DNA from 2 places in the Sutcliffiella cohnii genome. Region 1 is predicted to be linked to the other one. Evidence: riboswitches for the same ligand, from Rfam matches in the RefSeq annotation. Region 1 holds a riboswitch; the other holds the start of a gene.

What was found. A riboswitch is a leader RNA that binds a small molecule or an ion and turns the genes downstream of it on or off. The one in region 1 is predicted to bind S-adenosylmethionine.
Region 2: linked by a shared signal. The riboswitch ahead of BC6307_RS00525 (aliphatic sulfonate ABC transporter substrate-binding protein) and the one ahead of BC6307_RS20815 (YezD family protein) in region 1 are both predicted to bind S-adenosylmethionine.

What each region holds. Positions count from the first base shown of each region.
Region 1 covers NZ_CP018866.1:4,160,299-4,167,895, reverse strand. The annotation lists gene helD (RNA polymerase recycling motor HelD) at 9-2,354, opposite strand; gene BC6307_RS20825 (hypothetical protein) at 2,850-3,254, opposite strand; gene lspA (signal peptidase II) at 3,517-3,999, shown strand; SAM riboswitch class I at 4,129-4,229, shown strand; gene BC6307_RS20815 (YezD family protein) at 4,345-4,533, shown strand; gene BC6307_RS20810 (LLM class flavin-dependent oxidoreductase) at 4,727-6,127, shown strand; gene BC6307_RS20805 (IS3 family transposase) at 6,155-6,964, opposite strand; gene BC6307_RS20800 (helix-turn-helix domain-containing protein) at 6,982-7,527, opposite strand.
Region 2 covers NZ_CP018866.1:122,974-130,570, reverse strand. The annotation lists gene BC6307_RS00545 (IS4 family transposase) at 1-421, opposite strand, end outside; gene acsA (acetate--CoA ligase) at 546-2,279, opposite strand; gene BC6307_RS00535 (ABC transporter ATP-binding protein) at 2,298-3,032, opposite strand; gene BC6307_RS00530 (ABC transporter permease) at 3,044-3,889, opposite strand; gene BC6307_RS00525 (aliphatic sulfonate ABC transporter substrate-binding protein) at 3,889-4,890, opposite strand; SAM riboswitch class I at 5,088-5,200, opposite strand; gene BC6307_RS00520 (carboxypeptidase-like regulatory domain-containing protein) at 5,708-7,597, opposite strand, start outside.

The DNA.
Region 1 (7,597 bases):
TCAAAAATCTATTCAATTTCCAAAAAATGTGTGGACGAGGGACCTGTCCCTGTGTCCACGAGTGGGGTTAGTTTACCTACGCTGTATAGTTGTAGGTGGTGCATTGCTCTTGTGCAGGCGGTGTAGAATGTTCTTAGGAGGCTCTCGTCTCTGTAAACTTCCGCAGATGCGTTATAAATGATGACCGCATCGAACTCAATACCTTTTGCTAAATAGGAAGGGATGACGACAATTCCTTGTTCGTATTCTATTGAGTTATTTCTCAAAAGCTTAAGATCCTCAATGTCAGACAGTGCTTCGTATGCGCGCTTACTTTCCTCGGCTGATTTGCATATGATTGCAATGCTATGGTAGCCGAGTTCTCTAAAATCAGAGACCTTGGAAGTGATTGCCCGGTGTAGTTCGTTATGATCCGCCACTTGTGTCAACACCGGACGCTCTCCGTCACGTTCGAAAGGGATAATCTTTTCGCCGTTCGGAATGAGACTCCGAGTAAATTCGATAATCGGTTTCGTTGAGCGGTAGCTGCGGGTCATGTTAATTACTTCCGTCTTTTCCTCTCCGTACAAATTCATGAGAATACGAAAATCATTCATTTCACTTGCGTGTGCAAATATTGCTTGGTTAAAATCACCAAGGACTGTCATTCTAGCCATCGGGAATAAACGTTTTAGAAACTCAAATTGAAACGGCGAGTAATCTTGCGCCTCGTCTACAACTACGTGCTTTATTGCATTATTCATTTGAAAGCCTAAAATTAGCTCTTTTAAAAGTAAAAACGGGGTGGCATCTTCGTAAAACAGTTTTTCTTCGCCAAGCATTTTCACCGTCGCTTCACACATCTCCGTCCACTTTGCTGGTGTTTCCCCAATTAACTGAGCGAGCTTCAAGGGATCTGCAAAAAGCTGCTCGTAAATAGCATTTATGTCAACAAACTGAAACGCTCGGATTCGTTTTCGCACTGCCTTCAATTTTTGATGGACAATTAATTGGGCAAGCACGACTGGCTCCACCTCGTAATCAGCGATATCTTCTTTCTTGTAGCCTCGTTTTTTTGCTAAAAAATTCCGTGCTTTATGATACTCCTCATTACTAAGTAGCTCTATTTCCTCCTGGACCCACGGTTTTCTCCGTTCCATCCTTTCGACCTCTTTTAATTGAACCAAAAGCCATTCCTTTAACTTTTCCAACCTATTAAAGAATTTGAGAGAAGTGTCAGTGGAATAAAACCTTTCTTGTATTTGTTCAGCAGTTACAATTGGCTTCCCTCTAAAGATAATACTCTTGAATTGCATCCCGGCTTCTTCAAGCGACTTTCTGTAGGACTGGATAGCCTCAAAAAATTGAGTGGACGCTTTGTATCGAATGCTGGCAACCCTTGTGCGATAAGTAGGGGTATCATCAGCTGTTAATATATATTCCAATTGGTCGTACGGATTTTCTACATGAAACTCGTCGCTTAGTCGATGGTCTAAATATTCCTGAAAAGTGACCTGCTGCATATTTTCTTCGCCAAGTTCCGGTAGTACGTTAGATACGTAACTATTAAACATCGTATTTGGAGAAAATAAAATAATTTGGTCGGCATTGAGATTTTCTCGATATTTGTAAAGTATATACGCAATTCGTTGAAGGGCAGCTGAAGTTTTTCCACTACCTGCAGCACCGTGAACGATGAGAAGTCTTCCGCGATCATGACGGATAATGCGGTTTTGCTCCTGTTGAATCGTCGCTACGATACTGTGCATATGTTTGTCAGTACCTTTTCCGAGCACTTGCTGGAGGATTTCGTCTCCAATCGTAAGACTCGTATCAAACATCGATTGAAGGGTGCCGTTTTTGATTAAGTATTGCCACTTTTTCTCTAAAACGCCTTCAATCTCGCCACCAGGTGTAACGTACTGAGCGGGACCGGGTTGGCAATCATAATACACACTCGCGATCGGCGCTCTCCAGTCGTAAACGAGAAAATTATCGCCAGTTTCATCTGTAAGGGTGGAAATACCTATATATACTTGCTCTGAAGCGGGCGAGTCGTCTTCTTTAAAATCAATCCTTCCGAAGTAAGGAGATTTCTGCATACGACGTAAAGTGTTGAGCCGCTTCGATGCATGCCGATGAGTGCTTTGACTAACAGCGAGCGCTTGAGCCTCTTGGCGCAAACCGATAATTGTCTCCAAGTAATCATCGAACGAATCCGTATTCACTTTCACCTCATCCCAAAAATGTTTACGAATATGAATCACTTCGTCCCGATGCTGAGAAGTCCTTTCCTCCAACCGACCAACTTGCTCTCTTATCATTTCTATCACACGTCTCAATCGATCTTGCTCCAGTTGAAACTCTGAATTCATCATACACATACACTCCTTCAATAAACGTGGACGGAGGGACAGGTTCCTCGTCCACACAGATATTGGAAATTTCGGACGAGGAAACAAGTCTTTCGTCCATGAAAATAAAATTTTTAAGTATTATTGCTTACTGTAATTAACGAACCTCATATGGTGAATTGCGCGATTTAGTAAAGCTTCTCCTTAATATTATCTGTAAATGTTTGTATTCATTCCTACTCTACAAAAACTGAAAATTCATCTTACACACTCACTCCTTAAAAAAGTTTTAAAAAAGAGTTGACTAAAGAATAAATTACATTGTATAATTATAGTAGGGTAATTATGCTTAGGTGAATAACCTTGAGTCTATCTATACTAATTTAACATAAATAAACCGTCCGTTCAATGGATTAGAAATAAAAAAAGCAGTATTTAACGTTTTAAATGTTAAATACTGCTTTTTTGTGAGTGGAGAAAACTTTTCTACTTTTTCTCTAAATAGGAACGCTACTTTTAGCAGCTTGAAGATTTAACTTTTTTCCATTTCACGAAATTTATTAGTTGGATAATCCATATTAAAAGAACAATAACGACAAAAAGGTAACTTACGATTAGCCCCCACAATGGAACTGTATATGTCCCATAAACTAAATGATCCAAAACGATACTTCCAATTATAATAAAACCACAATAGGTGAACGAGTTTTTTAGTAGTTTAGCAGAACTTTTCCATGAATCCTTTAGAAATGTGGCCACTACTTGGATTCCTCCGCAAATAGAAACGATGGCAAACGCCAATTTAAAGAGAAAACGTTCTTCTCCGTTAACGAGGATAAAGAAGCCTAAGCCAAATAATATTAGTCCAGCTATAAAATATATGTACTTCTTAAATCCTTCACTTTCTAAAAAACCTTTCATGATTGCCTCCTAATTGTGGGCAGTGGATAGGTTTACTATCCGTGTATTTAAGCGCCCATAATAATAATACACCCTATATTTTAACAAAGTTGATGGTCAGGATGAGAGGAGGAAATAGTGAATTTTCCAAAAAAAGTGTGGACGAGGGACCTGTCCCTGTGTCCACCTCCCTGTGTCCACCTTGAAGCATCATCTTTGTATTGAAAGCGAGTTTTTCATTATACTGACAGGTAGAGTGCTAATTTCGGAAAGTAGGGTAAAAATGCTATTTTACATAACAGCGATCCTCGTTATTTTGCTTGACCAGCTTTCTAAAAATTTTGTTCGGGCCTACGTAGAACTCCATGAAAGATTTACTATCTGGGGAATACAGTTTACGCATATCGAAAATAGTGGGATGGCAGGAGGGTTGTTTCCGGGTAATGCGCGGCTTTTTGGAGTTGTAGCAGTGTTGTTTGTCATATTTGTTTTATACCTTCGTAAAACGGAAGACATGAAGGGACTGCTTATTGATTTGAGTTTTGGATTTCTCGTCGGTGGGGCAATCGGAAATGCGATTGATCGATTTTTGTTTGGAACGGTAACAGACTTTATTGTTCGTTCTGGCGGGGTTCTGAATATAGCCGACCATGCGATTGAGCTGGGGGTGATTCTGCTTATTATACATTTTGTTGTTAGTTGGTTGAGGCAGAAGGGGAAAGCATCCTCATCTCCAAGCACTCAAAAAGAAAGTGTTGACAAATAATAGAACTTCATGTAAATTAATTTTATTCAGAATATTCAACTATTCCAATACGGATTCCTTCGGATATTCACGAATACAAATTGCACCAACGAATATAATTAATTAATAACAATTAAATAACTATTTTTATTCTTATCCAGAGAGGTGGAGGGACTGGCCCGACGATACCTCGGCAACAGACAGATTGTACTGTGCCAATTCCAGCAAGCTATATGCTTGAAAGATAAGAAGAGAGTATTGAACTATTTACATTTGCCCTCTTCTTTTTTTAGAAGAGGGTTTTTATTTTAGCCAAAATGAACCGAGAACTCATTAGCAACCTATTAATAAACAAGGGGAGATTATATGGCAAAACTTGAAGAGTCAAAAGTGAAACATATTTTATCAACTTTGGAGAGCTTGGAATTTGGAACGATTGAAGTTACCGTCCATAATGGGCAAATTACTCAAATCGATACGACGGAAAAGAAGCGTTTTTCATTGCAACAAACGACACCTAGTAAAAGTGAGAGAACCTATAAAAATAGTAAATAGTTTGCCGATTAGACGACTAAAGGCATCTTTATTTTCAAAGCGTTTTAAAAATAACGTTTTGGATAAAGATGTCTTTTTTTATGAAATTTTTGAATAGAGGAAAGGAGGCGGACAGCGAAAAGAAAGGATGATTAAGGTAGTTTTAGTCAGGTAGATTTAAAAGCAAAAATACTCGAAAAGGGAGCGAATTATTATGACAAAGAAAAGAATTTATTTAAACGCATTTGATATGAACTGTGTAGGGCATCAGTCACCAGGTTTATGGACTCATCCGGAAGATCAATCTCACCGTTATAAGGACAGCGAATATTGGATTGAACTTGCGAAAATTTTAGAAAAGGGTCGGTTTGATGCTATTTTTCTAGCAGATGTATTAGGTACGTATGATGTGTATCAAGGTTCTAGAGATGCTGCTATCCGTCAAGGTACACAAACTCCTGTTAACGACCCATCTCTTGTTGTCCCGTTAATGTCAGCGGTAACGAAGCATTTAGGGTTCGGGGTTACTGCGTCGGTAACCCATGAGCATCCTTACACATTTGCTCGTAGAATGTCGACGCTAGATCATATTACAAAAGGTCGAGTTGGTTGGAATATTGTAACGTCTTATTTAAAAAGTGCGGCTGTTAATATCGGATTAGAGGATCAAATTAATCATGATGAGCGATACGATATCGCTGAGGAATATTTACAAGTTTGCTATAAATTATGGGAAGCTAGCTGGGAGGACGACGCAGTTTTACGAGATAAGGTGAATCGGATTTTTGCTGACCCAAGTAAGGTTCACGATATTAACCATGAAGGAAAGTATTATAAAGTTCCTGGTGCACACTTATGTGAACCGTCGCCACAAAGAACACCGGTGCTTTACCAAGCAGGGACTTCGACTAAGGGAAGAGCTTTCGCTGGGAAACATGCCGAGTTAGTCTTTATTGGTTCACCGACAAAGAACGCAGCTAAACAGTCTGTAAAGAAACTACGTGAAGAGGCAATTCGCTCCGGCAGAGCACCTGAGGAAATAAAAATACTTGCTTGTATTACTCCAATTGTTGGCCGAACGGAGGAAGAGGCTTTTGAAAAATTAAGAGAGTACAAAAATCATATAAGCGATGAAGGTGCACTGGCGCTTCTTGGTGGCTGGACCGGAATTGATTTTTCAGAGTATGGTCCCAATGAGAATCTTAAATATGTAAAAAATGATGCCATACAATCTACGGTGGAAAACTTTACGAAAATAGATTCAGATATTAATTGGACGATAGATGAAATTAAAAAATACACCGGAATTGGAGGGTTAGGACCAGTTACAGTTGGAAGTCCAAAACAGGTAGCAGATGACTTGGAGCACTGGGTGGAAGAAACCGGAGTAGATGGGTTTAACATCGCCTACGCGATTACTCCAGGCACCTTCGTGGACTTCGTAGAGCTAGTTGTCCCAATCCTACAAGAAAGAGGAGTAGTCCGAAAAGAATACGAAGGCGACACATTAAGAGAAAACCTATTCGGCAAAGGCGATCAACTACCACCACACCACCCTGGAAAACAAGTGGGTGGACAGAGGGACACATACCATGGACGGAGGGACAGGTCCTGATGCGACCCCCAAAAGTTAGAGTTTTTATTATGCAGCTAATTGGCTGGTATGGATGCGGAATTGAACCGGACTCATGCCATCCAATTTTTGCTTAATGCGTTTATTGTTATAGTAATCTATATATATATCAATCTTCTCTTTTAATTCTTCAAACGAACACAACGGCTCTCCGTGATACATTTCTTGTTTTAGTATGCCAAAGAAGTTCTCCATTGGAGAATTATCCAAACAATTCCCTTTTCGAGACATACTTTGAAATATCTTATTTTCTTTTAGTGTTTTAACCCACTTTTTGTGTTGATATTGACATCCTTGATCAGAGTGAATAGTAGTTCGATACTTTGAATCTTTTACTATGTTTATTGCCTTCAAAAGAGGCTTCAACGTAAGGTCTAATGTTGGACTAGCTCCTATCTCGTAGGAGAGAATTTCCCCATTAAATAAGTCCATGATAGGGCTAAGATAAAGTTTAACACCATTCGTACATTTAAATTCCGTAATATCAGTAGCCAATTTTTGATGGCATACACTTGTTTTAAATCGTCGATTTAAACGATTTTTAGCTACCTTTCCAACATTCCCCTTGTAGGAGTTGTACTTTCTAGTCTTTCTACTAAACTTTATACACTTAATCCCTAACTTGTTCATGATACGCTGTACAGCCTTATGATTAACCTTATATCCTTTGTTACGTAATTCTAATCGAACACGACGGTACCCAAAATTACCCCCATGCTCATTGAATATGGATAGAATCAAATCCTCTAGTTCCTGCTTTGGATTTTCCTTTTCCATTGCTTTTATATGATAATGGTAAGTGGATTCTGGAATACCCACTCTTACTAAAACATCTTTTAATTAGGTTTCTTTGAGTTCGAATGATAACGCTGCTTGTGCTTTTCGAGATAGCCTTCCGGATCCATCTGAAAAGCTCTTAACTTTTTTAGATATTCTACCTCTAAACGTAGTAGTTCGTTCTCTCTTTCTAACCTTTGTTCATTCGTCATTTCTTCTTGTTTTTTCTTATTTTTAGACATGGGAGGCCGTCCTTTTAGTTTATTCAGGCCTTCCAATCCACCTCCAACAGTGACAGCTCTCATCCACCTAGATACGGTAGTTGAATTAGTAATACCAAAGTGAAGGGCGGTTTCCATAGCTGAAGAACCTGTTCTCTTCATAAAGCTTAATACATCTAGCTTGAATTGAACAGTATATGTTTCTGTATTCTTTCTATTTACTAAACCTTTTTCACCAAATTTTTCATAGGACTTAATCCACCTATGGATCAATGATTTTGATTTAATGCCATACTTATTTGCCAGAGGTCGGATTCCGAGTTTACCTTCTTGATACTCCTTAACAACCATTTTCTTTAAATTTTCACTATATTTCCTTGTCAACCGACTCACACCAAAGGTTAGATTTTGACTCTAACTTTTGGGGTTCACCACATCCCACGTCCACACAAAT
Region 2 (7,597 bases), 860 kb from region 1:
CCCAGTCACATAAATTTTGGGGTAACCTTATTTCGGTAGAATCAACGATTCGTAACCTCCCTAACCCATTCGGAAGACCCTGTAATCCTTTAGTAAGTTCAGAAAGATTTTCAACAACTTTTATAAATAATTTTTGGACCAGCTCAGTTGGTAAATCATTAATCCTCCGGCTTAACTGTGAGCCACTGATTTCCTCTATCCCGATTTCTTCGCGTAGTTTTGGATAGGCTTGTAACTTTTCCTCCATGTGACTATAGGAACTCCACTGATCTAATTGAGCTGACACAAAAGTCCTTATCAGTGACTTTGTTGAAAGTTTATAATTCCTATAATCCATTAACCGACAATCAAAATCCTCTGTAGGAAGAAGTGATAAACATTGACAAATGAGCATCTCTCGACCTATACTTTTCTTATTCATTGTTAAAACTCCTTTGTAGATGACTTGTTTGTTTAGGGAACAAAACAAGGCCAACACATCTACAATAGGAGTTTTTTTATTGAATGTAAATACATATTATTGAATTTATGGAATTTTTTAAAAGTCACGCAACGCTAGTGGGACCTGTCCCTCCGTCCACGGTGTCTGTCCCTCTGTCCACATCTTTGTCTTCGCGGAGTGCTCTTCTGAGGATTTTTCCGCTGATTTGGGTTTTTGGTAGTTCTCTTAAGATTTCGATTTCACGTGGCATTGCGTGGGCAGATAGTTTATTTCGGACAAAGGTCTGTATTTCCTTTTTCAATTCCTCGGTTTCTTCATACCCCTCTGCCAATACAATGAATGCTTTCACAATTTCTCCTCGAACTCGGTCAGGCTTTCCGATTACCGCTGCTTCCAAAACAGCCTGATGTTCTATTAGTTTGCTCTCCACTTCGAACGGCCCAATTCTTTCTCCTGAAGAATTAATCATGTCATCGTTTCTACCTTGAAAAAATATATATCCTTCCTCATCCATATAAGCTAAATCACCGGATATGTACCAATCGCCGACAAAGTAGGAATGATATTTCTCCTCGTTTTTCCAAATCTCCTTCATCATCGATGGCCAGCCCTTTTTGATCGCTAAAAGTCCTAGTTCATAGGGGTGCACAGTATTTCCTTCTTCATCAATTATCGCTGCTTTAATTCCAGGTATAGGCCTACCCATTGAACCTGGTTTGATTTTTGCAGATGGTAAATTGACAATTAACTGCGCTCCAGTTTCGGTCATCCACCACGTATCATGTATCTGCAAATTCAATTTTTCGACTCCCCACGTAATGACTTCAGGATTTAACGGTTCTCCAACACTTAAAATGTGGCGTAGTGAAAAAGAATAGTCAGGAATAAGGTCGGATTTATCCATAAGTAGACGGAAGGCAGTTGGAGCACTATACCACACCGTTACCCCTGTTCGTTCAAGTACTTCAAACCATTCTTTCGCATCGAACCTACCACCATGTACGACAATAGTTGCCCTATTTAACCATGGGGCAAAGATCCCATACGAACTACCCGTTACCCAACCTGGATGGGCCGTACACCAATATACATCATCCTCTTTTAAATCCAAAACCCATTGTCCTGTTTGATATTGTTGAATCATCACTCGATGTGCGTGTAAAACTCCTTTCGGCTTTCCTGTAGACCCAGACGTATAGTGAATGATCATGCCATCATTTAAATCTACCCATTCAACGATTTCGCCATTAACACTTACCTCTTCCACCAATTTTGGAATCGATTTCGCAATTGGATGCTCTATATTGTCTGTAATGTAAATAGATTGAAGATGTGGTAGTTTGCTAACTGGCACTCTTTGTAACAATTCCTCGTTCGTAATCAAAACGGATGCTTCACAGTCGTACATACGATCAAAAATTGCTTCCTCCATAAAGGCTTCAAATAACGGACCGACAATCGCACCAATTTTAATTGCAGCTAACACCGCAATATAACAGTCTGGATGCTTTGGTAAAAATACAAAAACACGGTCCCCTTTTTTCACACCTTGTGATTTTAATAGATAACCCCACTCATCCGTTTTCTTCTTCAAATTAGAAAAGGTATGCGTTTCTTTAAAGTGACCATTCATATAAATTAATGCAATCTTCTCCCCATATCCATCTTCCACATGGCGATCTATACATTCATAAGCCATATTCACCTTATTCGTACGATGCCAGCTAAATTGAGGATGAATCGTATCCCACGAAAATTGCTTAGAAACTTCCTCATAGTTTGAAAGATTAAAAGCCCCTTCTCCTTGTTTAAGCGCAGATGCTTCTCGCAGTTTCATACATACTCCCTTCCTCTCCTAATTCGAATTTTCTACATTTAAGAGCGATAAAATGACTTCCTTCTGTTTAGCTAACTGTTCATCTCCTCTAGAACGAGGCCTTTCTTTTGAAACGTTGATTTCTTCACATAACTCACCTGGCTGCCCTCTAAAAACTAACAGTCGATCACAAAGATAGAGTGCTTCGTCAATATCATGGGTTACTAATAACATCGTTGCTTTCTTTCTACCCCATATTGTTAACAATAGGTCTTGGAGCTGCATTTTTGTAAAAGCATCTAACGCACTGAACGGTTCGTCTAACAACAGTATTTCCGGTGAGGTGATGAGGGCTCTTGCGATGGCAACCCGTTGAGCCATGCCTCCAGATAATTCCTTCGGGTAGTGATGCTCAAACCCTTTTAAACCGACTTGCGCTAGTAGATTCATCGCCTCGTTTGTTTTACAATTCTTTTTCCCTTTCATACCAAAGACTACGTTCTCTAATACAGTTAACCATGGCATTAGTCTCGGTTCTTGAAACATAAACCCGATATTTTCATTGTTATCTCTCGCTTCTTTTTCATGAATAGAAATATTGCCTGTATACCCTTTATCAAGGCCAGATATCGTACGAAGAAGAGTACTTTTTCCACATCCGCTCGTTCCGAGTAAGCCGACAATTTCTCCACTATTAGCCGTAAAACTTACATCCGTAAAAGCAACATTTCCATTATCAAATTTTCTACTACTATTTTTGACTGATAAAAGCACGCCTTCACCCCCTATTGGTTCGTTAAACTATCTTGCCAATGTAACGCTTTCTTTTCCACGCCCTTTAACAATGCGTCCGATATTTTCCCAATTAAAGCAAATAAGATAATACTTGCAATGATAAGATCGGGAGAACTCATATTTTGACCAAATACTAATAAGTAGCCAAGACCACTACTTGCACCCATTAACTCGGCCGCAACGACAAACATCCAACCTAGACCTAATCCGCTTCTTAAACCAACTAAAAATGAAGGAAGTGATGCAGGCAAAATTATATTTTTAATTAATTGGTAAGTAGTAAATCCATATATTTTCCCCACTTCAATTAACTTACGATCTACCCCTTTAATCCCACTAACAATATTTAAATACACCGGAAAAAACACTCCAACGGCTATTAATGTAATTTTGGAAGTCTCTCCTATGCTCAACCATAAAATAAATAGTGGAACCCAGGCTAATGATGGGATGGAGCGAAATGCTTGAAGGATTGGGTCGAGCAATTGCTCCGCTAGTTTATAAAAGCCGACTATCGCTCCAAGCAAAATTGCAAATACCGCTCCAAGCAAAAAGCCCGCAAAAACTCTTGTTAACGTAATGCCAATATGTCCCCATAAACTCCCATCCTGAATCATTGACACTATCTTTTGAATAATTAAGGAAGGAGCTGGAAGTAAATGAGGAGGAAAAACTCCTACTCTACTCAATACCTCCCAAGCGATTACTAGTGAAATAGGAAGAACGCTACCAATAAAAACAGACTTAGAAGCTTGAAGAATTCGTTGAATAGGAAACCGTACTCTAAAAGTCGAACGAAGTGGCTTTACATAATTACTTCCTGATTGTTGTGCCATTATTCATCCTCCAATTTAATGACATTTGTAGCAAATGTGGATTGAATGAGTTCGGTCGCCAATTTTTCAACGTTAACGTTCGAGTCAATAATTCCACTAGTCTGTAAAACTTTTCCCGCTTCAATAAGAGCCTTCACTTGAACCTCACTAGGAATTGGATTAGAAAAATCATTTCTTGATAGTTGTAGTTTGGCAACCGCAGCGTCTAACTGGGCTTGCTCTGCTAGAATCTTAGCCGCTTCTTCTGGATTTTCGATTGTCCAAGCTCTCGCCTGTTCGTAAAGCTCAATTACTTTTTCCACATGTTCTGGATAGTTTTTGGCAAAATCCGTACGTACGTTTAGCGTTCCATACGTATTAAATTCTGTATTCCGATATATATAACTTGTTCCATTCTTCACTTCAAGTACTGCCATATGTGGATCTAACCCTGCCCAAGCACTTACTTGACCAGATACTAACGCAGACGCCCCGTCTCCATGCTGCAAATTGACGATCTCAACGTCTGTCGGCTTTAATCCAGCGTCAGCTAGTGAACGAAGTAAGAAAATATGTGGATCTGTTCCTAACGTTGCAGCAACCTTTTTCCCTTTTAAGTCAGAGACTGATGTTAGCTCGGTCTCACCTTGTGTAACGAGCGCCGTCCATTCTGGTTTCGAATAAATATAAACGGACTCAATCGGAGCATTGTTTGCTTTTGCAATAAGTGCAGCTGCACCCGCCGTTGAACCAAAATCAATACTATTACTATTTAAAAATTCTAGCGCTTTATTGCTACCAAGACTTTGAACCCACTCCACTTCAATGCCTTCATCTTTTAGGTCCTCTTCTAACCATCCAAATTCTTTTAAAACTAAACTCGTTGGTGAATAAAAAGCATAATCAAGCCTAATTTTCTCTAACTTCTTCTCTCCAGTTGCCGTTTGACCACAAGCGCTAAGTAAACCGATGGAAATACTCAGTATTATAGCTGGAAATATCCCATTCTTTCTTGTTTTCATTATTTAATCCCTCTTTCCTTATTTTTTTGGTCGGATGAAGAACTTGACTTTCCTTTTGTCACCTGGCTAACTAGTGTCAGTTTCTTTTCTTCCTATAACTTTCACCACCTTCTTTACTAACCTGCCTTACATAGCGACTTATTTAAACAATAAAAAACCCACTTCATAAGAAGAGGGTTTTAAATATCATCCATCTCTTCTTATCTGCCAGAGTAAATACTCTGCAGGAATTGGCACCGTGTTTTCTCTAAAAAAGAAAATCGGTTGCCGGGTTTCATAGGGCCAGTCCCTCCACCACTCTTGATAAGAAATACTTTATTCAATTAACGCGTTGTCGCTATGTTTAATTAAGTTAATACGAATATAACACAGCCAAATTTACCCTGTCAAACAATTAATAAAATATTTGAAATTTTCAAAGTTATGGACATAGGGACAGGTCCCTTGTCCACACATATATTGGAAATTTATTATTCTAGCATGATAATAACACTTATGCTAGAGCCAATCTTAATCCTCTGATTTCCCTATGAGAGCACCAATCTGACATTAATCGTCAGAAGTAGTTAGACCTATATGGTTCTTACTATATGTCATCTTAGAGAAAAAAATGCTATTTCACTATTTTTTGTAGGCAAAAAACTCCTTCTCCTTTATAGGAAAAAGAGCTTCGCGACATGGTGGACGTGGGATAATTGTAGGCATTTACGAAAGTCGTCTCCAACCTATTCCCCCGCCCATATTTTCCATTTTCTGTGTGGACGTGGGACCTGTCCCTCCGTCCACGGTGTCTGTCCCGTTGTCCACACATTATTTTTTACCTTTTTTTATTTATATATAATTCTCCTAATTGATAAATGTACTTTCTCATCTCTTGGTAGTCTGTAGATTGTCTCCATTCGCTTAAGCTTTTCTCGTCGTTTTCTAGTACAAATTGGATGACCTCTTGTAGAGTTTGAACGTATTGTTCCTTCCCTTTGCTTTCTTGCTGCATATCTTTTAAGAGTGATTCCCAGTCTGTGCTCGTTTCGTAAATATTTTCTTCTGGATAGTTTTTTGCTACTTCTAATGCTTTTGCAAACTGGTTATTGTCTAGTAGTTCTAGTGCAATCCAGTTACCTACGTACATATTGTAGTTATCCTTGTTCATTGCTTCCTGAAACACGCTTCTAGCTTCTTCATACTTTCCAAGTGTCATTAAAACCGTTCCGTGAATGGAAAGTTCAAAAGCATCTTCTTCGCCATTTGAAACAGCCTCGTACTTTTCGTACCATTTCATATATTCGCCCCAATTACCAACGCGATGATATTGGCGAACTACTTCAAAAATAATATGTGGATCTTTTGTTTTTTCCGCTAGTTCGATTAAATATTTACCTTCCTTTTTCACTTCCGCTAACCTATACAACATCCGTAAACTATGAAGGTCATCTGGGTTGCTCGCATAGCTTTTTTCATACGTTTCATATGCTTCTTCCCACTTCGAATCTAACAATAGCTCATCTGCTTCTGTTAGCTCTCGGTCCTGCAAGTAAAAGAACGGTAAGTTTCCGATCCTTTCTTCATCTAATCTGTAGCCGCTACTTCTAGTAATAAATTCCCCATCTTCTCTAAAGGCATCTACTGACCAGAGAATACGAATATTTGGATTCGATAAGGCAAGGATTGAACGCGGATCTGTTGGATGATCTGGATCTTCGTAATATGTTCCAATTGTTCGATTGTATAATTCTTCTGTTGAAATCGTAATCGTTTCCCCTTGAATATTCCCCTTTAACGAGCCGCTCATTATACTACCTTCGTCAAAGGAATATCCGATATTTAATTGGTAATAGTCAGCTCCCTCCACTCTATCCCAACGAAAAGTTATCTCGTCTGTTGTAATTTTCTCGTCGTTTATAGGTGACTGGACTTCAATTAACGGATTCAAGGTCATATCATAACTCGTATGCTCGCCGTTTTTTACGTGCACCCACGTTTCTTTCCGATTTCCGACTGCCCATCCATCAACTTGTTCTAGTTGTAACCCTAAAAACAGTTGATAGCGCCCTGGCATAACTTGTGGAAATTGATAGTTTCCATCACTATCTGTATATACTTGATAAAGTTCATCTTTGAACCGCATTCCGTACCCTGCATTATGTTCCGTTCTTAATATAACGACGGCACCCGCAACAGGGCTACCATCAGAGCGCGCTATTTTACCCGCAATAGAGCCAACAACGAGCTCTCCATTATCAAAACTTTTTTTAAGGGAAGCCTCTAATGTACGAAGCTCATCCCCAGGGTTATATGCTTCAAAACCATCCTCTATATCTTCTTCTAGTTCTGCTACCATTTCATCGGACTGACGAATTCGATCTGAAAGTTTCGATAATGCCACTTCATACTTTCCTTCGGCTATATATGCCTTCGCCTCTAATTTCGCTAGCTCTCCTAACATATAATTGTTAGTTTCTATTTTACCTTCTAACAACTTGATGAATTGCTCCACTTCATCAAGCGGGCGAAACGTCACATACCATTTAAGCTGCTCCAAATACACTTCATCGAGGTAATAGCTTTCACTCACTTTGTTTAGCGTATCATTTATTAGTTGCTCTGACTTCTCTTCATTTCCGACTCTAATATAGTATTCAATAACTAGTTTCGCAGCTTCCGTATAGTATCCATCAATCGGGGCTTCCTCTAAATAAAATTGTAAATA